2 regions of the Affinundibacterium danionis genome follow, and region 1 is predicted to be linked to the other one. Evidence: predicted binding sites of a transcription regulator. Region 1 holds the regulator's gene; the other holds the start of a gene.
What was found. The regulator HrcA, encoded in region 1, represses chaperone genes, less so after heat shock. The targets are predictions, from matches to a motif close to TTAGCACTCNNNNNNNNNGAGTGCTAA.
Positions count from the first base shown of each region.

Region 2: the regulator HrcA is predicted to act here: its motif matches at 6,101-6,127, upstream of rpoH (RNA polymerase sigma factor RpoH).

Region 1 covers NZ_JBHLXJ010000005.1:24,741-39,584, reverse strand. Annotated here, with positions in the region: gene ACFFJH_RS05355 (MotA/TolQ/ExbB proton channel family protein) at 1-71, opposite strand, end outside; gene dapB (4-hydroxy-tetrahydrodipicolinate reductase) at 112-918, opposite strand; gene ACFFJH_RS05345 (outer membrane protein assembly factor BamE) at 931-1,458, opposite strand; gene fur (ferric iron uptake transcriptional regulator) at 1,583-2,011, shown strand; gene ACFFJH_RS05335 (response regulator) at 2,088-2,495, opposite strand; gene hrcA (heat-inducible transcriptional repressor HrcA) at 2,616-3,656, opposite strand; gene ACFFJH_RS05325 (HAD family hydrolase) at 3,725-4,411, opposite strand; gene ACFFJH_RS05320 (FAD-dependent oxidoreductase) at 4,435-5,703, opposite strand; gene ACFFJH_RS05315 (GNAT family N-acetyltransferase) at 6,146-6,355, shown strand; gene ACFFJH_RS05310 (NAD kinase) at 6,563-7,456, shown strand; gene recN (DNA repair protein RecN) at 7,619-9,265, shown strand; gene hemH (ferrochelatase) at 9,328-10,434, shown strand; gene ACFFJH_RS05295 (symmetrical bis(5'-nucleosyl)-tetraphosphatase) at 10,434-11,258, shown strand; gene ACFFJH_RS05290 (lysophospholipid acyltransferase family protein) at 11,652-12,389, opposite strand; gene ACFFJH_RS05285 (dihydroorotase) at 12,467-13,750, opposite strand; gene ACFFJH_RS05280 (aspartate carbamoyltransferase catalytic subunit) at 13,770-14,735, opposite strand; gene ruvX (Holliday junction resolvase RuvX) at 14,835-14,844, opposite strand, start outside.
Region 2 covers NZ_JBHLXJ010000009.1:24,264-39,107, reverse strand. Annotated here, with positions in the region: gene ACFFJH_RS08480 (GGDEF domain-containing protein) at 44-1,177, shown strand; gene ACFFJH_RS08475 (YfhL family 4Fe-4S dicluster ferredoxin) at 1,246-1,506, opposite strand; gene coaD (pantetheine-phosphate adenylyltransferase) at 1,575-2,063, opposite strand; gene rsmD (16S rRNA (guanine(966)-N(2))-methyltransferase RsmD) at 2,171-2,854, opposite strand; gene ftsY (signal recognition particle-docking protein FtsY) at 3,057-4,196, shown strand; gene ACFFJH_RS08455 (cell division ATP-binding protein FtsE) at 4,274-5,023, shown strand; gene ACFFJH_RS08450 (cell division protein FtsX) at 5,052-5,969, shown strand; gene rpoH (RNA polymerase sigma factor RpoH) at 6,207-7,106, shown strand; gene ACFFJH_RS08440 (SCO family protein) at 7,235-7,876, opposite strand; gene cyoE (heme o synthase) at 7,878-8,762, opposite strand; gene ACFFJH_RS08430 (COX15/CtaA family protein) at 8,817-9,869, opposite strand; gene ACFFJH_RS08425 (SCO family protein) at 9,930-10,451, opposite strand; gene ACFFJH_RS08420 (SURF1 family protein) at 10,507-11,226, opposite strand; gene ACFFJH_RS08415 (twin transmembrane helix small protein) at 11,260-11,460, shown strand; gene ACFFJH_RS08410 (cytochrome c oxidase subunit 3) at 11,547-12,407, opposite strand; gene ACFFJH_RS08405 (DUF2970 domain-containing protein) at 12,477-12,692, opposite strand; gene ACFFJH_RS08400 (cytochrome c oxidase assembly protein) at 12,707-13,333, opposite strand; gene ACFFJH_RS08395 (cytochrome oxidase small assembly protein) at 13,352-13,456, opposite strand; gene ctaD (cytochrome c oxidase subunit I) at 13,521-14,844, opposite strand, start outside.

The DNA of each region.
Region 1 (14,844 bases):
ATCAAAAGCAAGGCAACCGCGCGTCCCAGCGTATCGAGTTGCATCAAGTATTGGGTGATAGTAATAGGCATGATAAGTTCTTCCAGCGTTTTTTTCTAAACGTCGCCAAACCTAGTTCAGCCCTAAGACATCATACATATCATACAAACCGACTGTCTTATCAGCGAGAAAACGTGCGGCACGCAAACTGCCATGGGCATAAGTGACGCGACTCGACGACTTGTGGGTAATTTCTACACGCTCACCGATACCTGCAAACAAGACTGTGTGATCGCCAACGATATCGCCGCCGCGTATGGTCGCGAAGCCTATCGACGATGGATCACGTTCACCGGTTACACCCTCGCGCGAAAATACGCCAACTTCTTTTAGATCACGACCCAGCGTGTCGGCAATTACTTCACCCATTTTGAGCGCAGTGCCAGATGGCGCATCAACCTTGTGGCGGTGATGCGCTTCCACAATTTCGATATCGTAGCCGTGAGAAAAGCTCTTGGCGGCCATTTCCAATAATTTCAAGGTAACGTTCACACCAACACTCATGTTAGGTGCAAAAACAATCGCCGTTTTTTTGGCGGCTTCTGCGATAGCGGCCTTACCTGCATCATCAAAACCAGTGGTGCCGATAATCATTTTGATACCGTGTTCGGCGCAATATTTAAGGTGCTCTAAAGTACCTTCTGGGCGGGTAAAGTCGATCAAAAATTCAGCATCTGCCAAGCCTTTAGCGAATTCTGATTCAATCAACACACCTGTCGTCTTACCCAAAGACAAACCCGCATCGGTGCCTAATAAAGCAGATTGCGGCGTATCCAAAGCACCAACCAAGCTCGCGTCATCAGCTGCTGCGATGGTTTCAATCAACATCTTACCCATGCGGCCGGAAGCTCCGGCCACAGCGATTTTCATTCCAAACATAATTAACTCGGCTTATTTTTTCTTAGGTGTTTCAGAAGTTGGCATAGTCTCAATACGAGACGCGATAGCAGAATTAGTGATATGCGCCAAATACTCTTTCTCGGTCGGCAAATTGCCGCCTTCAAAACGCTCTACGGTATTGGATTTGAAGAAAATCGCTAGACGACTAGAAATCACTTCGCCATTCGGTTTCAACATACGGAAAGGATAATCCCAACGGTCTTCGTGAAACATATCAGTCAACAGTGCCGTACCGAGCAAGAAACGCACTTGTTCGCGAGTCATGCCTTCTTTTAATTGAGACACCATTTCTTGCGAAACAAAGTTGCCTTGCTGTACAGAAATTCGATAAGGGGAGATGAAACCAAATAATTTATCGAAACCAGTTGGCTTTACAATTTGCGTACCTTTTGTAGCATTCGCATCCGCTTCTGCCACCACCGCCTTTTGGCTAGCACAGCCAGTGAGCAAGGCAAAAAGGGAGACTGCACCAAATACTGCTAACTTGCGCTGGGATTTCTTAAATACGTTCAATGGCATAAACTACCTCAAATTTTCAAGCAAGAATGTCGAACTGGTAAAACTTCAGATAAGATATCAGAAATTTCTACCTAGCCCTAAAACCCTATATCATAAAGCACTTAGCCTTCTTTTGACTGAAAACATGACAAATAACACGCCCGACCTGAAAGCCAGCGGACTGAAAGCCACTTTGCCACGTCTCAAAATCCTAGAAATCTTCCAAAACAGCTCAGTGCGCCACTTAACGGCCGAGGATGTTTACAAGATACTCTTGACTGAAAATATGGATGTAGGCTTGGCGACGGTCTATCGTGTATTGACCCAATTCGAACAAGCGGGCTTATTGCACCGCAATCATTTTGAGTCTGGCAAAGCGATTTTCGAATTAAATGAAGGTTCGCATCACGATCATTTAGTCTGCTTAGATTGCGGACGAGTCGAAGAATTTTTTGATGAACAGATTGAAAAGCGCCAGCATGCAGTAGCGGAAGAGCGGGGTTTTGCGATCGCGGAACACTCTCTAGCGCTCTATGGAAACTGCACAAAAATCAATTGTGAAAATAAAAAATAATAAGCTCTAAAACACACAACAAAAAAGCAAGCCAAATCAGCTTGCTTTTTTACTTTACAGGTCATGCACTGAAATTTTAAACCGCTTTGCCGCTGCGAGACGCTCGCACTTTCAAGGCAACGACTTGTACTGTATCAAGCACTTTTTTAGCATTAAATGGTTTAATAATGTAGCCACTGATGCCGCTCTTTACGACTTCAGTCACGGTTTCCTGATCTTTGTTTGCAGTCACCATTAGCACCTGCACATCTTGCATCACCATCCTGATACTCTTCAACGCCTCGATCCCACTGACCTTGGGCATCACGACATCTAACAGGATAATGTCAGGATGCAGGCGGGTTGCCATTTCCAATGCACCGTCACCATCCATCGCTTCACCCACCACGTTATAACCATCGTGACGCAAAATCACACGTAAAGTTTCGCGTGTCATATCGTTGTCATCAACAATCAATACTGAGATGTCTTTATTGTCTGCCATTTTAATTACGTCGATTAGTTTTTTTAAAATTTAAGTTTTGAAGAAATTGCTCTGATTTTATATCGAATCACAGTCGAACTGGCTTAGGTTCGGAGTTAAATTCAGACTTAGGCTTAAAGTTTAATGATTCAAAGCATTTGATAATAACTTAGCAGTGATATCAACTATAGGAATTACCCGCTCATAAGCCATACGAGTCGGACCAATCACCCCCAAAGTACCCACTACCCGTCCATTAACCTCATATGGCGCGGTTACCACACTCATCTCTTCCATCGGCACTAGTTGTGATTCACCACCAATAAAAATTCTGACCCCAGACGCATTGCCAGACACATCCAATAGCTGCATTAAACCACTCTTTTGTTCAAACAAATCGAACAGCCTGCGCAAAGAGCTCATATTGGACGACAAATCACTGACGTTTAATAAATTACGCTCTCCAGAGATCACCATATCATCTGCGTCATCCGCCATAGCTTGACTGCCTGCTTCCAACGCCGTTTGCATCAAACGATTCATATCGCCTTGCAAGGCACGCAGCTCATGATTAATGCTTAGACGGGCTTGATCAAAACTCTGTCCAGAAAAATGTTGATTTAAATAATTAGCAGCCTGTACCAATTGCGCTGGCGTGTAGTCCACATCGGTTAGCAAAAGTCGATTATGTACCTCATCATTAGGGGCGACGATAACTAATAAAATACGTTTTTCTGATAAACGCAGGAATTCAACTTGTTTAAAAATAGACTCCTGCTTGGCAGTCATAACGACACCGGCAAATTGCGTCAAGGAGGACAGCACTTGAGCCGCATTCGAAATAATTTTTTGTGGCGATCCAGTAATTCCAGTGATAATGGACGACTGCAATTTCGTACCTAGTGCGGTTTCTAATACGGACTCATCAATATCTTGTACCGTTAATAATTGATCGACAAAGATACGGTATCCGCGCGGGGTTGGAATACGTCCAGAAGACGTATGTGGACTTGCGACAAAACCCATGTCCTCAAGATCAGACATCACATTGCGTATGGTTGCGGGCGATAGCTCCAAGCCAGAAATCTTTGAAAGCTCACGTGAGCCTACCGGCTGGCCGTCGGCAATATAACGTTCTACCAGTGCTTTTAATAAAGTTTGAGCGCGATTATCGAGTTGCATAGGTTTATTTTAGGCTAACTAAGGCGAAAACACATCGTTTTTGCACGAATCCATCAGTCTTATTTAATTCATTTGAGCTCTCGCAACAACTCTTGTAAATCTTTTACAATTAAATCAGGCTTTACATTAAGCCCAGTATTTTCAAGTGTGATTCCACGTCGATTAAGCCAAGTTGCGGACATACCCACTTGCTGCGCCCCTTGCACATCCAAACGTAAATCATCACCAATATACATGAGCTCACCGGGACTAAGTTTCAAGTAGTCAATCACAGCAAGAAAAATTTTAGGGTCTGGTTTTGCACAACCAAATTGATGCGCCGCCACAGATACGGAAAAATACTGGCTCAATCCTATCGCGGTAATATCGGCAAAACCATTAGAAATAGAACCTAATATATAACGTTGTTTCAACGCATCGAGCGCTGGCATTACATCGTCAAAAAAATTTACCCGATTGCGCGCCTCGGAGAAAATTTGCATAGCTTCATCAGCCAAACTGCCATCCACTCCGTGCTCACTAAATACTTGCTGTAGCAAAGTATGCCGCAGCGCCCACAAATCATAGCTAAAACGTGGATTCGTGGGAATTAGTGCCTGTCTGCGCTCACGCAAGGCATCGATTGAATACTGCGCCACGACTGACGGCACCTGTGTTGACATCCATGCGTGTAGGCTTGCTTCAGCCTGACTTATTACAGGAGCTACAGGCCATAAAGTGTCATCCAGATCAAAGATCAGCGCTTTAATTTTCATTTGTTTTGTACTTTTTGATTGTTTTACAAATCTGCAATCGCGGCCTTTGTATCGAAAATACCTTGCTTGGCACCACAAAGCGTCAATAGATACTGTCGATACATCATAGGTAAATGCCGTCCAGCGACAGTTCCTATATCACGCAGCCACCCAAGCGGATAATGAGATTGATACAAGGGTGTCATGATGCGACTCGCCATCTGGTAATACGCTATATGCTTACGACGTCTTTGCGAGTAACTAGCAAACGCTGACGCTAAAGAGGATTTATCTGGTGCACCTTGAGTATTGTGATTGTATCGTTCTATCTTTTCTGGTTCACTCGGTGCCACGCATTGAGCAACACCCTGCGCAACGCAGTCCGCCAATACCATCGCATCAATCAAAGCCATATTCGCGCCCTGTCCCAACTGCGGACTCATCGCATGTGCAGCATCTCCCAGTACCACCACATTCTGCTGATGATATCTGGACAGACGAATGTCCGCATATTCGGCAATCGCAATCGCCGTCTCGGGTGCAAGCGCTAGCCATTCCGCGACTTCCGGCCAAATCGTACGGATACTAGCAATTAATTGCGGCATACCCGCTTCTCGAAAATCAGCAAATGAGGTTTTGGGCAAACTCCAAAAGAGAGAATAGCAAATCTTACCGCTGGCAGGATTAATCCCTGTCGGTAGCACTCCCAGCATATGGTTCGCACCGCGATAACGCTGCATCAAGGTATGAGGAAATGGCCAATCTGCGCTATCCAAAACCGCCCAAAAAGCGCCCCAAGGATAAGGTTGGTGCGTTTGTGAAATATCCAATTGATCGCGTAATGAGGAACGAGTGCCATTGGCTATGATCAGCCCGTCCGCTTGCACTGTACCCTGTTGATGTTCGATTTTTACACCATGTGAAGTTTGGCTAAATTCTTTAATTCCATTTCCCAAATGAATGGCGACGCCTAAGCTTTGCGCACATTGCCACAAGATCTGATGCAAATTGGCTCTATGTATGCCTAAACCATGCCAATCGGCTTGTCCGAACTGGTAATGCAGATCTAAGGTTTTCCAATTCCCGGTATAACCTTCCAAACTATGCACTACAGCGGCTTTTTCTCGAACCGCCTCCAGTAATCCCATTTTGTGCAACATCGCCTGCCCGCTAGGCTGCAATAGTAAACCTGCACCCACCGGCGTAGGATCAGGGACTTGCTCATAAACGCTAACCTGATGTCCTTGGCGCGTCAGCCAAATAGCAGAAGCCAAACCAGCAATACCCGCACCTGCAATCACAAATTGAGTCATAAAGTTAACTAAAGTGAAAAATGAATTATACGTAAATCTTAAATCACGCTGGAGCAAACCTGCGTGTCCTCAAGCAAGCAAATACCGATTTATAATGTTCAACCAATGATTTAAAGCACAGCATCACGTTCAACGTGTGCTCACTAAAAACCGCACTCAACAAAGCACAATCACCACAAGATAAACGACCATGCCAAGCACCGTACGACAAGCCAGTATCAGTGACATTGACCTCATTGCCCCCTTATTCGATGCCTATCGTATGTTTTATCAACAGCCCAGTGATCTGCCGCTAGCCAAAACTTTTCTTAGAGAGCGATTGGAAAAACAAGAGTCCATCCTCTTTTTTGCGATAAATGAAAACAAGCAGTGTTTAGGTTTCGTTCAGCTTTATCCTAGTTTCTCGTCCGTCTCAGCAAAACGACTATAGATATTAAACGACTTGTTTGTTACCGAAGCGAGCAGGCGCACTGGCGTAGCGCGTCTACTAATGAATAGAGCTCGTCAATTTGCCATCGACACTCACGCGAAGGGCCTGTTCCTAGAAACAGCCCATGACAATATCAAAGGGCAAGCTTTATACGAATCTTTGGGGTATAAGAAAAATTCTGAGTTCTACTACTTTTTGGACTTACAAGATGTCACGCGGTAGAAATGACGAATGTGACGTAGAAAGAATCGGCTTAGAAAAAGACATAACGAACTCAAACAACAGCGCCAAGCTTTGACGGAATTCTTAAAAAACACCGGCATCTACAACAAAGCAGACGCTTTAGCCTATGCTTTAGCAATACGGGCTTATTCAATTCGCAAAGAATAGTGTAATCTAAAGCCTTCTCGAAAACTCGGCAGCTTCTCTATGACAACGACCAGCAAAACCGTCGCCTTGATTGGTAAATACAATGCATTGGGCATGGGAGAGTCGTTAAATGAATTAGCGCATTTTTTGGCTGAAGCTGGACATTCAGTATTGTTTGACACAGATTCTGCCCAAAATTTAGCGCTCAACGAATTTCCTGCCATGTCGGTCGCTGATATCGGACGCAATGCGGATGTCGCCATCGTCTTGGGCGGTGATGGCACTATGTTAGGCATTGCGCGACAACTTGCACCATATGACGTTCCCTTAATTGGCATTAATCAAGGCCGACTCGGTTTTATTACCGATATTCCACGCGACCAAATGATACTCGCAGTCGCCCAAATTTTGGATGGTAAGCATGTAGAAGAACAACGCTGCATGTTAGAGGCAATCGTAGTGCGCGAGGGTGAGCAGATATTTAGCGGTGTCGCGTTCAATGACATCGTCCTCTCGCGCGGCGCAGGCTCCGGCATGATCGAATTACGGGTCGAAGTGGACGAACATTTTATGTACAACCAACGCTCTGATGGATTGATCGTTTCAACACCGACTGGCTCGACTGCGTATGCCTTATCGGCCGGTGGCCCCATTCTTCATCCTAGCCTAGGCGGTATCGCCATGGTGCCGATCGCACCGCATGCTTTGTCGAATCGCCCGATTGTGCTTCCAGAAACGAGCGTCATCAGCGTAGAAATCGTGGCGGGTCGTGATGCTAGCGTGAATTTTGATATGCAATCATTTGCTAACTTAAATCACAAAGATAAAATCATCATCAGCCGTTCCACGCACCACATTACTTTTCTACATCCAGAAGGCTGGAACTATTACCACACCTTACGTGAAAAATTACACTGGAATGAATACCCTTCCGTAGAAGGCGCGCTTAATTAATTCTTGCCCCCTTGACCCGCAAAGAGCTGTGAATTAATACAGTAGTTTTCAGCACTCGATTGAGCGCGCTAAGGTAAAATAAAAGCCTCTTGTTTGCATTGCACGCCGCCCTCATTATTAATTACTGATTATTCATTGTCCTCCACTTTTAAATTAGAACCTATGCTGCGCACGCTTGCTATTCGTGATTTTGTTATCGTCGATACGATAGAACTAGAATTCTCTGCTGGCTTTACCGTCTTCACGGGTGAGACTGGCGCGGGTAAATCGATATTGATTGATGCCCTAGCCTTAACTTTGGGTGGTCGTGGTGATGCCAGCATGGTCAGAGAAGGCGCGCAAAAAGCGGATATCTCGGCTGAATTCTCCTGCAATGCAGAAACCATGACTTGGCTGACCGACAAAGATTTTGCTAACGAAGATGGACAACTCATCATACGACGTGTGGTCGACAATGCAGGTCGCTCGAAAGCCTACATCAATGGTATTACCGCAAACGCCACACAACTACGCGAATTGGGTGAGTTCTTAGTCGACATCCACGGACAACATGCTCATCAGTCATTGTTAAAGAGTGAAGCGCAACGTCATCTGCTCGATATGCAAGGTGGTTTACAGGCAGATACTGCCGAAGTTGGCCGCCTGTACAAACATTGGCGCAATCTCGCAAAACAACGTGAAGAATTTGAACAAAACGCAAAAAACATTTTGCAAGAACGTCAGCGCCTGGAGTGGCAAGTCGGTGAGTTAGATAAGTTAAAGCTAAAAAAAGGCGAATGGGATGCAATCAATCAAGAGCATAGTCGCCTGGCCCACGCCGCCAGTTTATTAGAAGCTGCACAAGAAGCAGCGGATCTGATTTCAGAATCTGAACATCCATTACTGTCGCAAGTCTCCGGGCTATTGCAAAGAATCAGCAAACTCGAAGAATTTGATAGTAAATTGAAGCCAGTCATTGAATCACTGGATTCGGCGCGAATTAATTTGCAAGAATGTTCGTATGCATTAAATGACTATCTCGGACGCATAGAGCTTGATCCTGCTCGCTTACGGGAAGTCGAAGCGCGCGTGGAAAGCCTGCATAGCACTGCACGCCGCTTCCACGTTGAGCCAGATAATTTGATCGACGAGTTACAACTATTGAATACACAGCTACAACAATTATCCGGTGCCTCCGATATTGAGTCGCTAAAAAAACAAGAAGAGCAAGCGCAACAAAACTATTTAAAAGTAGCAAAAAAACTTAGCGTAAAACGTCAGCAAGTCGCGCACGATTTGGGCAATGCCGTCACCACAGCGATGCAAGACCTGAGCATGTCGGGCGGACGATTCGCGATTGAATTAAGCGCTTGCGAACCAAGCGCGACTGGGTTAGAGCAAATAGAATTTATGGTCGCGGGGCATGCAGGGGTTCAACTGCGCCCTCTCGCTAAGGTAGCGTCGGGTGGTGAATTAGCAAGGATATCTTTAGCAATTTCAGTCATCACTTCCTGCGCAACAGCGACACCGACCTTGATCTTCGATGAAGTCGATAGCGGTATCGGTGGCGCTGTGGCTGAAGTCGTAGGACGCCTACTAAAGCGCTTAGGACAAGATCGACAAGTCTTATGCGTTACGCATTTGCCGCAAGTGGCGAGTCAGGGTAACCAACATTTTGAAGTCAGCAAAACGCAAGACGCTGGCAAGACTTATTCCCAAATCGCAGCACTAGATAATAAACAACGTGTAGAAGAAATTGCTCGCATGTTAGGCGGCCTAGAGATCACCGCAACCACGCGCAAACACGCGAGAGAGCTGCTCGCTTTATAAAGCCGCAATGCTAGAGACAGTGCGCTCACCTAATAGAAATATAAAAGTAAGGAAAAACAAAAATGGCTTTCTTAAAAGAACCCGATTATTCGCATGGCAAATTATCCAAAACAGCGGTCGTTCTAATTAACCTGGGCACACCTGATGCGCCGACTACAAGTGCCGTTAGACGCTATCTAAAACAATTCTTATGGGATCAACGCGTCGTAGAAATTCCACGCGCCATCTGGTGGCTGATTTTAAATCTCATCATCTTGCCTTTTCGCTCAAAAAAATCTGCCGAAAAATATGCCTCGATTTGGACCAATGATGGATCGCCATTATTAGTCCATACCCGCAAACAAGCTTTGCTACTCCAAGGTTACTTGGGGGAACGCGGTCATGATATTCATGTGGCATTTGCTATGCGTTATGGCGCACCGTCGATTCCAGACGTTTTATCAAAATTAAAAATTGACGGCTATGAGCGTATTTTAATTTTGCCCGCCTACCCCCAATATTCTGCGACGACTACCGCGTCTAATTTTGATGCGATAACTCAGCACTACCAACAAGTTCGCAACTTACCAGAATTACGTTTCATCAAAAATTATCACGACCATCCGGCCTACATACAAGCTCTCAAAAATTCCATTTTAAAATCCTGGGAAACAAATGGAAAACCAGAAAAACTCGTCATGAGTTTTCATGGCTTACCCAAAGCATTTTTACTGCGCGGTGACCCCTATCACTGTGAATGTTATAAAACTGCGCGTCTGTTGGCTGAGCAATTAGGCTTAAGCAAAGAAGACTACATCGTCACTTTTCAATCACGCCTAGGTCGCGCCGAATGGTTGCAACCTTACACAGAGCCAACGGTACAAGCTTTGGCGAAACAAGGTGTCAAACGTATCGATGTGGTGTGCCCAGGATTTTTGGCAGACTGTTTAGAAACTTTAGAAGAAATCGCGATGGAAGTGCGACAAGCTTTCTTAACGGCTGGCGGTCAAACTTTTAATTACATTCGCTGCTTAAACGAATCGCCCGATGGGCTACGCGCATTGGCCGAAATCAGCGAGCAACATTTAATCGGTTGGCCAACCATGATTACCGCCAGCATGCGTGAACAGGAAAAACAAGCTGCTTTAATCAGCCGCAGTGAAGCAAAACGTATTGGCGCAGATCACTAATGTCCACGACGACTATTGTCATCGGCGACGTACAAGGCTGTTACGATCAGTTAGTCGAATTGATCGCCAAGATCGACCACATCGATCCGCAAGCCCGCTTATTGTTCGCTGGTGATTTAATCAATCGCGGCCCAAATTCATTAGCCACTTTACGTCTGATAAAAAGTCTAGGCACGCGCGCAGAATCGGTATTGGGCAACCATGATTTACATCTACTAGCAGTCGCCTGCGGCGCACGTTCACTACACCGCAGCGATACTCTGAGTGACATTCTCGAAGCAGACGATAGAGAAGAATTACTACACTGGATACGCCATCGTCCCATGGCATTAGAAATGGAAAATCACCTGCTAGTTCACGCCGGTGTTTTCGCCAGTTGGGACAAAACAAAAACGTTGCAACTAGCACAAGAAATCGAAACCGAATTGCGTAGCGACCGATGGCAAGACCTAGTTCGCAATATGTATGGCAACACGCCCACACTCTGGCACGATCAACTACAAGGCACAGAACGCCAGCGCTGCATCATCAACGCCCTCACCCGCATGCGCTTTTGCCACGCTGACGGCAGCATGGATTTTGCGTTAAAAGAAGGCGCAGAAAAAGCCCCTAATCATCTAACACCGTGGTTCGATTTATCCAACCGACGAAGCCAAGATTGCACACTGATTTTCGGCCATTGGTCTAGCCTAGGATTAGTCTTGCGCGACAACTTAATCAGCCTCGATACGGGCTGTGTTTGGGGTGGCCAATTGACGGCGGTACGCTTGGAAGATCGTTTGGTTTTGCAGTGCGCGAATAGGAATGGTTTGCCGATTGAGTGACGGATAAAATATCCTTGCTTTTGAAATGGCTTTTGACTCTCATCCACTTCTCACACTGCACAATTGGGAAGCCGAAGGCCAGTGGCAGCGTGGTCGCCTTTCTTTGTTTACTTTCTTTGGCGAAGCAAAGAAAGTGAGTAGCTGTCGGTCTACCACCGACCTGTGAACGAAGGGAATGTTTGGCGGTAAATATGGAGGAAAAAAATGCGATACGTGGGGCGGGTGCAACCCGCGCCGCCAGAATTTGAAGAATACCGTAGCGTTAATTGAAACGATCAAAGAAGATTTTAACGACAAATCGAGAGTAAACATTGACAGCGCGGGTTTCACCCGCCCTACATAAATTTACCGTTGCGCTTATTGAATCAGCGCTTTCCTAAATCAAACATCCAACTACTCAAGCACCACACCCAAACCACCAGCCACCACAACCCGCGCCTGCTGGGCAACATCTCTACGATGCGCACCCTCGGTAGGAATATTCGGCAATTGAATCAACTCGGCAGTGAGTCCACCTGCTTGCAAAATCGCTTTCATACTCTCTGCAAAAGTCATCTCGCCGATAAAATCCGCTGCAGGATGAAGTTGTCCTTGCGCGTCAACATAACGCACCGCGAACGGCAACACCGGCACTTTGGCTTCAATCGCGGCTTCGAATAAATTCGCGTGAAATGGCAACAAGCCACCTTGCGCACCGGTGGTACCTTCTGGGAAAAAGGCGATGCGTTTGTTTTGCTCTAATTGGTGTACTAGGCCTTCGTAAATGCGGCGCACTTCGCGTTGTTTGCCGCGTGCTAAAAAGATGGTGCCTGCTTGTGCGCTAAGCCAGCCGGCGATGGGCCAACTGCGGATATCGGCTTTAGCGACAAAATGACATGCCTGCCAAGAATTGATGACAAAAATATCTAACCACGATACATGATTAGCGATAATCAAGGCATGGTCGGCGATTTGTCCGCCGCTTTGATCTATGAATTTAACACGGACTTTGCAGAGCGCTAGTAATTGAAATGACCAACGACGCACCAAGGCTTCGCGCTTAGGCGCCGCTATCCACGGAAAAATAAATGCGCAAGTGGCCACGCCACGCATAACATGCAAAAAAACACGGGCGAAACGCAGTTTATGCATGTATCACCAAATCAAAATTAATAAAAAAGAGTACCAAGCTATCTATTTAGCTCACTGAAAAATGGCATTCGCGAGCATCACAAAGCTTGGTAAGCAACACGTCCATGGACAATAGTCGCTTTCACCACACCCGGCAATTCGTAAGCAAGGAATGGCGTGTGTTTGCCCTGACTCACGAGCGCATCGGCTTTTACTTCCCAACGCGAAGTGGGATCAAAGACACAGATATCCGCCGCTGCACCGACCTTGATTTGTCCGCAAGCTAAACCGACCAAATTGGCAGGATCACGTGTGATTTTGGCGATGGCTTGTGGCAAACTGATGGCGCCACGACTATCGTCTGACCATTTAATGACCAACGATAAAAGCAGTTCTAGTCCTGTCGCCCCGGGCGAAGCTTCAGCAAACGGCAAGGCTTTTTCGTCGTCATCGACTGGCGTGTGGTCGGAGCAGATTGCGTCTATGGTGCCATCGATCAATGCGGCATGAATCGCATCGCGATCACGTTGGCTACGCAGAGGCGGTGTCAAACGTGCATTAGAATCGAAATAGCCAATATCAGTATCGGTCAAATGCACATGATGAATGCCGACGTCACAAGTCAATGGCAGACCTTCTTTTTTTGCTTGACGAATGAGCGCTAAGCCAGCCGCTGAAGAGATTCGGCATAAATGCACGCGCGCACCCGTGGCACGCATCAATTCAAACAAAGTATGTAAGGCGATAGTTTCTGCCATCACCGGCACGCCTGAAAGACCAAGACGTGATGCCAGCGGACCGCTGTGGGCAACTCCGCCTTTACCAACGAAAGCATCTTGCGGGCGCAACCAAACGGTGTAACCAAAAGTGGCGGCATACGATAAGGCGCGTTGCAACACATTGGTATCGACGATGGCTTCTTCTGCTTGCGAAAAACCAACACAGCCCGCTTCGGTTAAAGCGGCCATTTCGGTCAAGTTCTGACCTTTCAAACCAATCGTCAATGCGCCTAAAGGATAGACATTGGCCTTGTGCTGAAGCTTGGCTCTTTGCTTGAGCATTTCTACTAAACCGGCTTCATCGAGCACAGGATCGGTATCTGGTGGACAAACTAAACTAGTAATACCACCACGCACCGCTGCTTCTAATTCTGATTCTAATGTCGCTTTGTATTCAAAGCCGGGCTCGCGCAAACGTGCACTTAAATCGACCAAGCCAGGTGCCACGACTAGGCCACTGGCGTCTATGGTTTGTGCGGCGACGAAATCAACAGGCGCACTACCGAGTGCGGCGATTTTACCTGCACTGATAAAGATATCCTGCACGGCATCGACACCGCTGACGGGATCAATCACACGACCATTTTTAATATGAAGATTCATGTTCGTTCTTTCTGAAATTTCAACCATGACTACCCGACACAATACTCATCACCGCCATCCTTACCGCGATACCAAATGTCACTTGCGACAAAATGACCGCTTGTGAACCATCAGCCACCGCGGAATCAATCTCTACTCCGCGATTCATCGGTCCCGGATGCATCACGATGGCATCCGATTTAGCCAAGGCTAAACGCTCAGGAGTTAAACCGTATTGCTTAAAGTATTCTTGTGTCGAAGGTAGTAATGCGCCATTCATACGTTCGTTTTGCAAACGCAACATAATGACCACATCAACGCCTTTTAAGCCTTCGTTCATATTGGTGAATACGCGCACACCCATTTGCTCCAAACCACTTGGTATCAAGGTCTGCGGTCCAATCACGCGCACTTCGGCAGCGCCTAAGGTAGTTAAAGCATGAATATCCGAGCGGGCTACTCGACTGTGCAAGACATCGCCAACAATTGCGACAGTCAGATTGCTAAAATCTTTCTTGTAGTGACGTATGGTGTACATGTCCAACAAGCCTTGAGTTGGATGCTCGTGTCGACCATCACCGGCATTCACCACATGCACATGATGTTGCTTGGTATCGTTGAGGTGCTGCGCAATCAAAAATGGAGCACCCGAGGTGGCATGACGCACAACAAACATATCGGCATGCATCGCCGCTAAATTATCTATCGTATCAAGCAGTGACTCGCCCTTACTGGCACTCGATGCCGCAATATTCAAATTGATGACATCAGCGGATAAACGCTTAGCGGCGATTTCAAAGGTGGTGCGAGTGCGTGTTGAATTTTCAAAAAACAGATTGAATACACTCTTCCCGTGCATCAATGGCACCTTCTTTAGCTCACGCTCACCGATACTGACAAAGGATGAGGCCGTATCCAATATGTGATTGATGACAGATTTAGGCAAACCGTCAATCGCTAACAGATGTTGCAATTCGCCGTGTTTATTTAGCTGTGGATTTTTCATCGTTATTCATTCTTCGGTTGGATGATTCCAATTTGGTCTATCTGATATGGAATCGTATTGACCTCATCGTATTGAGATCATCGTATTGCCATCAATTTACTAACCTACT
Region 2 (14,844 bases), on a different contig from region 1:
TGCAAAAAAGCTTTTATTCAAACCACAGCTCGCGAGAGATTTCATGGATAAGTCATTTACCGTCACGACCAGTCAACATGGGGATGCTGTGCAACAAGAGCTCGATGCAGTACGGGCACAATTAAATGATTTGCTGATGGAAGCACGTCACAATCAGGAAATCTTATCCCGCCACCAAACACTGGATATTCAACTCATAGGTTCACAAAGTTTTCGCGAACTGATTCAACACATTTTTGTGACGCTGGCAGAAATTTGTGAACTCGATCAAGTGACGCTTTCTTTAATCAACTCTCAGCATAATTTGCAAGAGATGCTGGCTGATCTCAAGATCGACAATACCGAGTTTCCTTTCCTGCTATTTGTCCAAAACGAAACTGATTTGCGGCAATATGGAAAGCCTTTGAAAAAACCCGTACTAGGTCGATATCAAGCCTCACAGCACGCGAAATTTTTTGCACCTTGTTTCGAACAAGCTTCCAGCGTCGCCATCATCCCATTAATACGCCAAAGCAAACTATTAGGCAGTTTAAATTTAGGTAGCAACAAGCCGGAACGCTTCATTAGTGATATGGGGACTGATTTTATCGAGCGACTTGGCTCTATCATCGCCATCTGTCTTGAGAACGTGATCAATAGCGAACGACTGACGCAAATCGGACTCACCGATGCCTTAACCAATGTCAGCAATCGGCGCCATGTAGAGCAACGTATGCTGGAAGAAATTGCGCGTGCGCGCCGCCAGCATTACGGCATTTCATGCATGTATCTGGACATTGATCACTTCAAAAAAATCAATGATGTACACGGCCATCACGGTGGCGATGAAGTTTTAAAAGAAACGGCGAAACGTATCAAAGCAGAACTTCGTCTAAGTGATACTTTGGGTCGATTTGGCGGTGAAGAATTTATCGTCTTACTGGTGAATGCCCATCACACTGATGCCAAACACGTAGCAGAACGCATACGTAAAAGTGTCGCCGATAAAACCTTTATGTTGAGTATGACGGGCTTGTGCGATGTCACTTTATCGATAGGCATAGCGACACTATCGGATGATCATAATCTGGGGGAAATTGAGAACGCAGCACAGACATTATTGCTACGCGCTGATCGAGCTTTGTATGAAGCGAAAGAACAAGGACGAAATCGCGTTTGCGAATCACTGGAAGATTAATTTGTATTAATTCTTGCCAGTGATAGTCACAAGTTCAAGTCCCAACTTCGAGTTTTAAGTTTGAAATTTTAAGATTTTTTAGCAGCAGCTTGCAGCGCTTCATATTTCGCCATCAATTGCTCTTTGCTCTCGCGCCACGCTGGATTGAACGGAATGCAGCTAACTGGGCAGACTTGCTGGCATTGCGGCTCATCGTAATGGCCTACACATTCCGTGCATTTATTGGGATCAATCTCGTAAATCTCCGGCCCCATATAAATCGCTTCATTAGGACACTCAGGTTCACATACATCGCAATTGATGCAATCATCGGTAATTAATAGAGCCATATTTAATCTTTGCCACTTAGTCTTTGTTGCTTAATTTTTCGTGCTTAATTTCTGCTACTTAGTTTTTGCTATTTATTTTGCTCAGTGATTTTCTTCTTCAACCATGCATCGACAGAAGGAAACACAAATTTTGAAACATCACCACCAAATTGGGCAATCTCACGCACGATGGTGCCGGAAATAAATTGATATTGATCAGATGGCGTTAAGAACATGGTTTCAACATCGGGCAATAAATAACGATTCATGCCTGCCATCTGGAATTCATATTCAAAATCAGAAACTGCACGCAAGCCACGCACGATGACCCGCGCATCGTTCTTACGGACAAAGTCTTTGAGCAAACCCGAAAAGCTCTCGACTCGAACGTTAGGATAATGTCCAAGAACTTCATTAGCGATGCTTAAGCGTTCTTCGAGCGAGAAAAAAGGCTTTTTATTTTTGCTGTCGGCAACACCGACGATCAATGTATCAAACAAGCCCGAAGCACGACGTACCAAGTCTTCATGGCCGCGCGTGAGCGGATCAAAGGTGCCTGGATAAACAGCTGTAACCATTTCTTTTCCTTGGTGTGTAGTGTGCGATTGTTTATCAGGTTCTTATCAACAGTTGCAAGCTGTAGAAAGACTTGATATTTAATTTTAGATGCGCATTATCCCAGATTTTAATCGGCTTCACCGGACTGGGTGTTGCGTTGCAACAAATGAAAGTACACGCTGCCCGCTTTATCTTGTCGCACGATTTGCCAACCCGCGCACCAATCTGGCAAAGAAACATCTTGTTGCGAGCTTAAAGCTTGTTCCGACTCGACATATAAAACGCCTTCTGGCGCTAACAAATCTCGACAAAATGGCAGAATTTTTTCTAAAAAACCCAAATTGAATGGCGGATCAAGGAATATCAAGTCGAATTTCTCACCACGAGAAATGAGATGCTTCACCAAAAGTAAAGCATCGCCTCGCTGCAAACTAATCTGTTCTGCTTTTAACTTAGCCTTAGTTTGTTCCAATTGTTTGAAAGCGGGCGTAAACGCTTCAAACATGAGGACTTTAGCCACACCACGACTGGCGGCTTCAAAACCCAAGGCACCACTACCCGCAAACATATCCAGACAAGTAACTTGCGGCCACCGACTATGGAACAAATGGTTGAGCCAATTAAACACCGTCTCACGCACTCGATCAGGCGTAGGGCGCAAACCATCGGCGCTGATGACCGTCAAAGGGGTGCGCTTCCAATCGCCGCCAATAATTCGGATTTGGTGACTAGCTTGGCTATGATTAGCCCGCTTGGATGGTGGGTGCTTTGCAGGCGAACTTTGATTAGTGTGATTCTTGTTGTGATTCATAGCGGCGGCAGAAAATCGTCGGTGTGCTCTGTTAGAATGGCAGCATTCTAAAGGTTTTTCGTAGCAGGTCTGTCGTTCTCTGATCTTCAAGGTCAATTTTCCTGATTTGACGTAAATATTTGACAAGTCAAATGCAATTGAAGTGAGATGCGACTGCCACGAACCCTCTCAACACTTACTATTTTTGAGCCAACACCGATCCATGTTTAGCTTTTTCAGAAAAAAAACACCCGAGCCAGTCTCCACCAATAGCAGCGCTGATACCAGTACCGATGCCAACGCTGAAGTCAGCAAGAGCGCCCAAGTGGTCAAGGATGCGGGGAGCGGACTAACAGCTTCCGACGCGACACCCAATAACCCAACGACCGCAGCAGTTGATGCGTCACCTCAAGTCACCGCAGCGCAAGAAGTAAAACCCGAGGTAGTCCCTGAAACGGCACCTGCCAAGCTGTCTTGGATAGCCCGCTTAAAGCAAGGCTTGGCAAAAACCTCGTCGAATTTAACGACTTTGTTCGTTGGTGCCAAAATCGATGAGGATTTGTATGAGGAATTAGAAGCCGCTCTATTAACTTCTGATGCCGGCGTCGAAGCCACCGTGCATTTATTGGATCATCTCAAGCGCAAAGTCAAAGAAGAAAAATTAACTGAAGCCGAACAAGTCAAAACGGCGCTCAAAAGCTTATTACTCGACTTGTTAACGCCTTTACAAAAACCATTTGAACTAGGTCGTCATCAACCACTAGTCATGATGATTGCTGGCGTCAATGGCGCAGGCAAAACTACGACTATCGGCAAACTGGCTAAACATATGCAAGTACATAATCAGTCGGTGGTTTTAGCGGCTGGCGATACTTTCCGTGCTGCAGCCCGCGAGCAATTGATGGTTTGGGGCGAACGTAACAACATTACCGTCATCGCGCAGGAATCTGGTGATCCGGCGGCAGTCGCCTTTGACGCCGTCGCTTCCGCTAAAGCACGTGGTACCAATGTGGTCATGGTGGATACCGCAGGACGCTTACCAACTCAATTGCATTTGATGGAAGAACTCAAGAAAATCAAACGCGTTATTGGCAAAGGCATGGACGGTGCACCGCAAGAAGTCTTGCTGGTCATAGACGGCAATACCGGACAAAATGCCTTGGCACAAGTCAAAGCTTTTGACGATGCATTGCAATTGACTGGTTTGATCATCACTAAATTAGACGGCACCGCCAAAGGTGGCGTCTTGGCGGCGATTGCTAAAACTCGTCCGATTCCTGTGTATTTCATCGGTGTTGGCGAGCAAATTGAAGATTTACAAGCTTTTAATGCGCAAGAATTTGTAGATGCTTTACTCAATTGAGTAGTAACTAAGCAGCAACTAAGCATTAGCCCAGTAATAACTGAGTGATGACAGTGTCAAAAGAGAGATAAATCGCAATGATTGAATTTCAACATGTATCGAAAGCCTATACCAACGACATTTACGCCTTACGCGATGTCTCGTTTTCTATTGGTGACGGTGAGTTGGTTTTTTTAGCCGGACCTTCGGGCGCGGGCAAATCTACCGTACTCAAAATGATCGCGGGTCTGGAAAAACCAAGTAGCGGCATGGTCATGATGAATGGTCAAAGCATCAGCAAATTGAAAAGTGGCAGCCTGCCCTACCTGCGGCGCAAACTGGGGCTGATTTTGCAAGGACAAGGTCTGTTACTAGATCGCAGCGTATTAGCCAATGTGATGTTACCCATGATCGTAGTGGGCGAATCGATGGCGGATGCGGAAACCCGAGCCTACGCAGCATTAGAGCGTTTAAATATACAAGACAAAGCGGATGCTTCGCCGCTCTCGTTATCTGGTGGCGAGCAACAGCGTGTTGCCATCGCACGTGCCATTGTCAATCGCCCACAGATCATCCTAGCCGACGAACCAACCGCCTTTTTAGACCGGGAAAACGCAGTGATCGTCATCAATGCATTAAAGGCCTTTCAGCGCTCGGGCGTGACTTGCATTATCTCCAGTCACGATGAGCAATTTTTAGAGCAAGCAAATCGGGTTATTTATTTAAGCAAAGGCGAAGTCACTGATTCTTGGACTTCTGCGGTAATTCCATCGGTTTCAACTGAGGCTGCCGAGGCTGCTGTAGCGCTAAGCGGTGCCACTCCCCTCACCTCAATGGCACATGCTTAAAAAAGATTCGTAAGGATAAAATCTCATTATGACTAACTGGTTTCGTCAACATGCCTACGCCCTGCGTGCAGCGCTCACTCACTTGCGCGCAGCACCAGGTAATTTTCTGTTTAATGTACTGGTCGTCGCCATTGCGCTCGCGTTGCCTATCGCGGGTTTGACCGTCTTAGAAAATATACGTCCCGTAGCCTCCCAACTTTCCATCGAGCCCGAGATCAGTGTATTTTTAAAACCCGAATTAGCCACTACCGATGCCGCAGCGATGGCGGCACCGATCAGGAATGTACTAAAAGACCTCAAAGTCAGCGCCAAAGTAAAATTTGTCCCAAAAGATAAAGCCTTAGCCGCCATGGAAGGTACCAATAGCCTCGCGGAAGTGTTGGCAACTTTGGGAGGCAATCCACTACCCGATGCTTATGTACTGTCTCTTGCCAATGCGGATAGCAATAAAGCCGAGCAACTCACAGCCAGTTTGCGCGGCTTAGATAATGTCGATGTTGTCCAAGTTGACTCTGAGTGGGTCAAACGTCTAGCAGCTTTATTACAAGTATTGCAGATGGCATTATTATTCCTCGCAGGGACGTTAGCCGTTGTGGTGATCGTGGTGGTGTTTAACGCTACCCGCTTGCAAGTGATCTCACATCAAGCAGAGATCAGTGTCAGCCGCATGTTAGGCGCGACTAATAGCTTTATTCATAAACCCTATTACTACACAGGTGCAATGCTTGGCATACTAGCGGGTGGCATGGCATTGGGTTTGGTCGCCTTATCTTTACATCCACTCAACCAAGCTATCGCTGAATTTGCAAAATTATATGCATCCGAATTTCATCTTAGTCCACTAGGGCTACTACCAAGCCTAGGTTTAATCCTTATGAGTAAGATTTTGGGTCTGTGCGGCGCTTATTTATCGGTCAGACGTCAATTGTCGAAAATTCCTCATTGATATCAGATACTTAGCTTCTTAAACCACATGATCATTAGCGCTTTTCGATAATCAAAAAGCATCTCAAATAATCGGTAAAAAATTAAATTTTTTACACATCCCTCTTGAAATTCGACTAAATAAACAGATAATTAGCACTCATCCCGATTGAGTGCTAATATTAGAACTTGAAAGTGCCTGAAAATAATTTTTGGCACCGCTTTACGGAATTAATCTGATTTGATATCAGGAGGAAACATGACACAAACATCAGCACAAGGCATTTTGCATTCTTCGGACAGCACCGCTTTAGCACTGGGTTTCACTGGCACGCTGGGCAATATTGATGCCTATATCTCTGCCGTCAATCGTTTGCCTATGTTGTCGCACGAAGAAGAAATTAACCTCGCGACAAAATTAAAATTACATAATGACCTCAATGCCGCGCAACAATTAGTTATGTCGCACTTGCGTCTGGTAGTCTCCATCGCTCGTGGCTACTTAGGTTATGGCTTACCACATGCTGATTTGATTCAAGAAGGTAATATTGGCTTAATGAAAGCCGTCAAACGCTTCGACCCTGATCAAGGAGTCCGCTTGGTGTCCTACGCCATGCATTGGATCAAAGCGGAGATGCATGAATACATCTTGAAAAACTGGCGCTTAGTGAAAGTCGCGACAACGAAAGCACAACGTAAGTTATTCTTTAATCTGCGTTCAAACAAAGAAGGTCTGGATTCCATGACACCTTCACAAATTGATAGCCTGGCTAGCAAGCTCGACGTTAAGCGCGAAGACGTAATTGAAATGGAAATGCGCTTATCTGGTCGTGATGTCGCTTTGGATGGCTCTAGCGATGACGAAGATGAGAAATTCGCACCTATCGCTTACTTAAAAACGGAAGCGGAAGAGCCGACTCAAGTTATCGAAGCACAGCAATATGATCGCTTACAAAGTGAAGGCTTAGAGTCCGCATTAGCGAAACTTGACCCACGCTCACGCCATATTATCGAATCACGCTGGTTACAAAATGATGATGGCTCTGGCGCGACTTTACATGATCTGGCGGATGAATATGGCGTTTCAGCAGAACGCATACGTCAAATCGAAAGCGCTGCTTTGAAAAAAATGAAAAGCTCTTTAAGTAGCTATGCTTAAGATTTAAGATTTACAACTATTGTCAAAGTTAGTAAGCATTAAAAAAGGCACTCAATGTAGATTGGGTGCCTTTTTCTTTTACTTTATCCTTCGCTACTTCTTTGTTCCGAGTATTTTGAACCGGATACTTATTTCAGCAAAATCTTTAAATCATGCACAATGGCTTCTGGCTTTTGTCCATATTGAACGTAGAGACGAATGCGGCCTTCTGGGTCAAATACATAGCTCGCTGCAGTGTGATCCATGGAGTAGTTTTCCGGTGTTGTTCCTGCGCTCTTTTGATAAAACACCTTAAACTCCTTAGCCACTTTAGCGGTCGCCGCTGCATCTCCATATAAACCTAAAAAGCGCTTATCAAAATTAGGAACATAAGCAGCTAATAAAGCTTGCGTATCGCGCTCAGGATCGACGGTGACAAAGAGCACTTGTACTCTATCAGCCAAAGGCCCCAACTGCGTCATAACCTTGGCCATTTCAAACATCGTGGTCGGACAAACATCTGGACATTGGGTGTAACCAAAGAACAAAACGACCGCTTTGCCTTTGAAGTCTTGCAGCGTGCGAGTTTTACCATTCTGGTCGGTCAAGGTAAATTCTTTACCGTATGGCAAACCCGTTAAATCGGTATTGATAAATTTTTCTGCGGTTTCAGTCTTATTGCATGCGGCTAGGCTAAATGCCGCCACCAAAGACAGAATTAATAATCCGCGACGACTCAAAGATGAGGACAAAGGTGAGCGCAAACGTGAAGCTAAAGAAGAAGTTTTCATATCACAGCTTTATGTAGTGATCGACTAAGAGCGCAACGAACAACAAAGATAAATAGACGATAGAAAAGGTAAAAGTTTTACGCGCCAACACATCGTCATAGTGGCGATAAATACGCCACGCATACCATAAGAAACCCAAGCCTAAAAGAACCGCGCTGACCAAATAAATTAGGCCGCTCATCTTGACAGCGTAAGGTAACAAGGTAGTTGCGAATAAAACGATGGTATAGAGCCAAATATGAAAACGAGTGAATTCCAAACCATGAGTGATAGGAAGCATAGGCAAACCCGACTTTGCATAATCATCACGACGATACATAGCTAAGGCCCAAAAATGGGGCGGGGTCCAGACAAAAATAATCAACACCAGCAACCATGCCTGCATAGGCACTTCATTGGCCACCGCAGCCCAACCAAGTGCTGGTGGCATAGCACCGGACAAGCCACCAATCACGATATTCTGCGGCGTTGCAGGCTTCAAAATTATCGTATAAATCACGGCATAGCCAACAAAGGTCACGAAAGTTAGCCACATTGTTAAAGGATTTACGAGCGCATAGAGCACCCACATACCGGCACCACCTATCAACGCCGAAAAAATCAAAATCTGCTGGGTGCTCAATTCGCCTTGTGCGCTAGGACGACGTGCTGTGCGCGCCATACGTGCATCAATTTCCCGCTCTACCAAACAGTTGACAGCAAAAGCAGCTCCCGCGAGTAGCCAAATACCTATCGTTGCGGCGACGAGTATTTTCCAATCTGGCAAAGTGGGCGTTGCCAAAAACATGCCAATCACCGCACAAAACACAGCGAGCTGCGTCACCCTAGGCTTCGTCAGAGCGAGGTATTGAAAAAAACGATTACTCAAAGTGCTGGGTTTAGTCATGTAAATGTGGTGCTTTTGGGGAAATGGCAATTAGGAATTCAAATCATGCCTAGCTTAAGTGCTGGCGCGAGCTCGATAGTTTAACATGCTCAGCAACAGCACAAGTAAGGCAGCACCCGCATTATGCAAAACAGCAATCGCTAAGGGCCAAGAAAAATAGACCGTCGCGACACCGCTTAAGAATTGCATTAAAAGTACCGCAATAATCGCATTACTATTCGCCCTCAAAACCTCATGCTTTCGACATAGAAATGCTGTCAAGCCTAAACTCAGGAAAACGATCCAAGCGAAACTACGATGTACCCATTGTATGGTGACTAAGGCCGAGTGCGGCAAGTAATCACCACTGGCGGTTTTACCCAATTCTCGCCACAAAACATAGGCGTGCTCAAAATCCAAGTCAGGTATTACTTCACCATTGCAAGACGGATAATCATGACAGGCCAATGCCGCATAATTGGTGCTAACCCAGCCGCCTAAAGCAATTTGCGCCAACAGCACCAAGAACACAATTGGTAGCAATCGTCGTAGCCATGCTTGAACCGACACCACCAAAGGTGGGGATTCTCGCATCCAAGCCCAAACCAACAGCGACAACAGAGTCAAGGCCAGCAATAAATGAATGGTCACAATAATCGGCTGCAACTTCATAGTGACCGTCCATTTGCCAAATGCACCTTGTATCAGCACTAAGACAAACAAGGTAGTCGCCAACCAAGGAGAATGACGCAAGCTAGAACGACGCCACCATGCAATGATCATCTGAGCGGTAATCAAGACGCCAACACAGGTCGCCAAATAGCGATGTATCATTTCTATCCAAGCCTTCATGACCGTTACCGGCCCGGTCGGCATCAAGGCTTCCGCAGCCTTAATCTCGTTATGCGCCTGAAAAGGATTTGCTTGACCGTAGCAACCCGGCCAATCAGGGCAACCCAAGCCAGAATCAGTCAAGCGTGTAAACGCGCCAAATATAATCAAATCAAAGGTAAGAAACAAAGTCACCGCAATTAACTTGCGGTATTTATTACTGTCCTTGGAAGCCCAAACAATCGCCAAGGGAAATAAGGCGATCAATAGTCCATAAATAGCGATTTGGATAAACATAAAAAGTCCAGATAAGCGCAACTAACGCAGCGCAAACAGATAAAAAAGAGAACTAGTCAATTAACCGATGGCTGAGGCCTTGAGCAATTTCCCAATATCTTTTTTAACTTTATTCGGATCAGCATCCTTAGGGAAACGCATCATCAAATTACCCAATGGATCGATCACATAGATATGATCTTGAATCTGCGTGCCAGTCTCAGTAGGCAACCATTTCTCTAATGCCGCGCGATCAGTACGCAATAAGTGGGTACCTGCAATACCCGCTTTTATTTGGGCATCAAGCGCTTGAGTATCGGTAATTAACCAAACCCGCTCTATCCTATCCATCGCTTTACCTTGCGCGAGGCGTAATTGCCGCATTTCAAGCAATTTTCGCTGACAAGCTTCGGCGCAATTTCCCGTATCAATTTGCAACATCAGCCATTTGCCTTTTAATTCGCTTAAGGTGGCAGGCTTCGCTCCCTCCTCATTCGTCATCGTTAGCTCAGGCATAGGGTACTGACGTGGATCTATAATGGTTCCATAGTTATTTTTTGCCTGAGGCTTAATCACATAGTAAGTAAAATACGATGCGATCATAGGTGCAGCGCATACGGCGAGCACAGCGAATAATTTCCAACGACCTGCGATTTTTCTATTGTCTACGTTTTCCACGACGAATTCCTGTCACTACAAAAAAGATGGCGGCCATTAAGGCTAATCCATACCATTGAAATGCATATGCTCTATGCTTATCAGAACCAGCAGAAGGCTTAGGCCAGTCACGGACTAGTCCATCGTTAGCATCTGAAGTTTGCTCAAGCACTCTATCTATCATTTTTAAACCACTTTGCTTGCGCAAATCATCCAAAGACAAACCTTGCACAATCGCACCAGCCTTCAATGCCTCGTTTTGCCCAAGCTGCATGGTGCGATCTAAATGATCACGAACAAGTCCTTCAAGTTCTATTATTCCTTGCTCAGTGACAAGCTCCGGCATTTTAGTGCGTTCTACCGGATTACGCTGAAACCAACCGCGCGCCACCAAAATGCTTACGTCGCTATCTTCCAACTTGAATGGCATCAAGACATAAAAACCGACTGTGCCATGTAAGGGACGATTATCCAAATACAGAGGCCAATTGCTGACAAACTGGCCTCGCAATTTAAGTCGTTGAAATACTTTCAAGTCCGTCGCTAACATGTCCTTAGTGAAGTTCAGTGCTGGCTTTTGCATTTGCTCTTGCATGAGCTGCGCCAAAATTTCCTTCTCTTCCGCGCGCCTGGTTTGCCAATTTCCCAAAGAAATACCCAAGGCGCACAACAAAGCGGTCACAACAAAAGGCAAGATACGGATCAAAATAGACTTAAGCATTACAATAAGGCTTTTGCAGAAAAAGTGAGTCACATGAAAATCTTGGTCGCCATCGCCTTCTTACTGATACTGTTCAGTCTGGGCTCAGCTTTAATCTACTTAATGAAAGATAAAGGTAAGAGCAACCGTACAGTGAAAGCTCTGGCTTTTCGTGTCGGCTTCTCAGTTAGTTTGTTTATCTTAATTCTGATCGCGCATCACTTTGGCTTAATACAGCCGACTGGCATTCACTAATATTCATTAGCATTCATTAATACCGTATCTCTGTATGAACAAAAAGCCGCACTTAGTGCGGCTTTTTGTTTAATTAAATCAATGCATTACAACCAGTACACAACAACATACAAGCCCAGCCATACTACGTCAACAAAGTGCCAATACCAAGCAGCGCCTTCAAACGCAAAATGATGATCTGGAGTGAAATGGCCTTTTAAGTGACGATATAAAACCACAGACAACATAATCGCACCCATAGTAACGTGGAAACCATGGAAACCTGTCAACATATAAAACGTAGAACCATAAATACCAGAAGTCAATTTCAGATTTAATTCACTATATGCATGCATGTATTCGTAAGCTTGGAAGCCCATGAAAACTGCGCCCAACAAGATCGTCGCAAACAACCAAAATGAAGTTTTCGCACGATGACCTTCACGTAAAGCATGGTGAGAAATAGTTAAAGTAACACCTGACGCCAACAACAACGCTGTATTGATCGTTGGAATAGGGAAAGGTCCCATGGTCTTAAATGTTTCCACAGTACCCGCTGGACCAACTCCACCCCAAACTGCAGCAAAATCAGGCCACAATACTTTATGATCCAAATCAGCTAACCACGGCATCGTGATGCTACGTGCATAAAACAAGGCACCGAAGAATGCGCCGAAGAACATCACTTCAGAGAAAATGAACCAGCTCATACTCCAACGGAAAGATGTATCAATCCGAGCGCTGTATTTGCCGCCTTCAGATTCTGCGATAGCATCACCGAACCATTTATACAAAACGACTAATGTCAGGAGAATACCTGCGAAATTCAGGTAAGCACCCCAAGTTGCGCCATTTACCCAAGCGGATGCGCCAAGCATAGTCAGCAGTAAAGTAATGCCACCTAATACTGGCCACTGTGAAGGACCTGGCACGAAATAGTGCGGTGCACTAGCGTTATGAGAACTCATTTCCATCTCCCGATACAATTTTTTAAACTCAATTATTAACTAATTTATTAACTAAAATTCACTAATTTTTTATTTCGCTACGACGTTTTTTACAATCACAATCAGGATCGTAATGAAGATCGCCGCACCTATCAAACCTGCAATAATGACATGAACTGGATTCAACTGTGCTGCATCCTTTTCATAGGCACTTCTCTTACGTATGCCCAAAAACGACCACAACACCGCCTTCATTGTTGCTAAAAATGAGGCTTTGCGTTTGCTTGCCTGTTTTAAGTCATCCATCTCTTGCCCGTATCTTATGATCCAGTTTTACCAGTCGTCGGCTGGAGGCCAACCTCAAAAAAAGTATAAGACAAAGTAATAGTCTTTACTTCTTTTGGCAATGCAGGATCAATAAAAAATGATACGGGCATTTGACGTGCTTCATTTGCTTCCAGAGTCTGCTGCTTAAAACAGAAACACTCCATCTTTTTGAAAAATGCTGCAGCTTGCTGCGGCGCATAGCTAGGAATCGCTTGCGCATCCATTTTATAAGATTGCTTATTCACAACCTCGTACACGACTTGCGCCATTTCACCAGGATGAACTTGCAAGCTCGACACAGTAGGGCGAAACCGCCATGGACCTTGTGTATTCGCATCAAATTCAACTGTTACCAAGCGACTCTTATCTACTTGCGAATTCACTACCGCATCAGCAGAAATATCTTTAGGCGTCAAAATATTGATGCCCGTAATTTCACAAATCTGCTTATAAATCGGAATCAAAGCATAGCCAAAACCAAACATCACAACGGCAATGACAACTAATTTCTTCAACATCAGGAAATTAAGTTTTTTATTCTCAACTTGAACTTCTGATATCTCTTGCCTATTTTCCTGCTTGTTCTCTTGCTTATTTTCTTGCTTTAGTTCATCCGACATGCCTAATCCGATTCAAGCTCAGCGAAACAAAGTCTGCTTAACAAAAATGCCAATAAAAAACACTAGCACAACCGAGGCTAAAATTAGTGCCGTGGTGAGATTACTTTTCTTTTGGTTTTTCATTTTTGTTTTTTATCTTCGTTCTTTATTTTTCGACCCCGATTTACATCGGGGTCAATCGCAACATTTATTTGACAACTGGCGGTTCTTCAAATGTATGGAATGGTGCTGGACTTGGTACTGTCCATTCCAAACCTTCGGCACCTTCCCATGGTTTTGCTTCTGCTGGCTTACCACCTTTGATCGATGGAATGACCACGAACAAGATGAAGTACACCTGCATCAAACCAAAACCGAAAGCACCAATTGAAGCAATCATATTAAAGTCAGCAAATTGTGCTGGGTAATCTGCATAACGACGTGGCATACCTGCTAAGCCCAAGAAGTGCATAGGGAAGAAGGTGATATTAAAGAAGATCAAAGACAACCAAAAATGGATCTTGCCGCGAGTTTCGTTGTACATGAAGCCTGTCCATTTTGGTCCCCAGTAGTAGAAACCTGCAAACAAGGCAAACAAAGAACCTGCTACCAATACATAGTGGAAGTGAGCGACAACATAGTAAGTATCTTGCAACTGGATATCAATTGGTGTTACCGCCAAAATCAAACCGGTGAAACCACCCATCGTGAATACGAAAATAAAACCAACGGCAAACAACATAGGCGTTTCGAAAGTCATCGAACCTTTCCACATTGTCGCGATCCAGTTAAACACTTTCACGCCAGTTGGGATAGAAATCAACATGGTTGCGTACATGAAGAACAACTGCGCCGTCACTGGCATACCCGTTGTAAACATGTGATGCGCCCACACGATGAAGGACAAAATCGCGATAGAAGCAGTTGCATACACCATAGACGCATAACCAAACAGAGGCTTACGTGCAAATGCTGGAATGATCTGAGAAACGATACCAAACGCTGGCAAAATCATGATGTACACCTCTGGATGTCCGAAGAACCAGAAAATGTGTTGGTACATGACTGGGTCACCGCCACCAGCAGCGTTAAAGAAAGAAGTACCGAAATGACGATCTGTCAAAGTCATGGTAATCGCGCCTGCCAATACTGGCATTACCGCGATCAACAAGTAAGCTGTGATCAACCATGTCCAGCAGAACATTGGCATCTTCATCAAGGTCATGCCAGGAGCGCGCATGTTTAAGATGGTTGTAATGATGTTGATCGAACCCATAATGGAAGAAGCACCCATGATATGCACAGCGAAAATCGCCATGTCCATACCAGGTCCCATTTGTGTCGACAATGGCGCGTACAAAGTCCAACCCGCTGCAGTCGCGCCGCCTGGCACCCAGAAAGAAGCCATCAACAAGATAGCTGCAGGTGGCATTAACCAGAATGAAAAGTTATTCATACGGGCAAACGCCATATCGGACGCGCCGATTTGCAAAGGAATCATCCAGTTAGCGAAGCCAACGAAAGCCGGCATA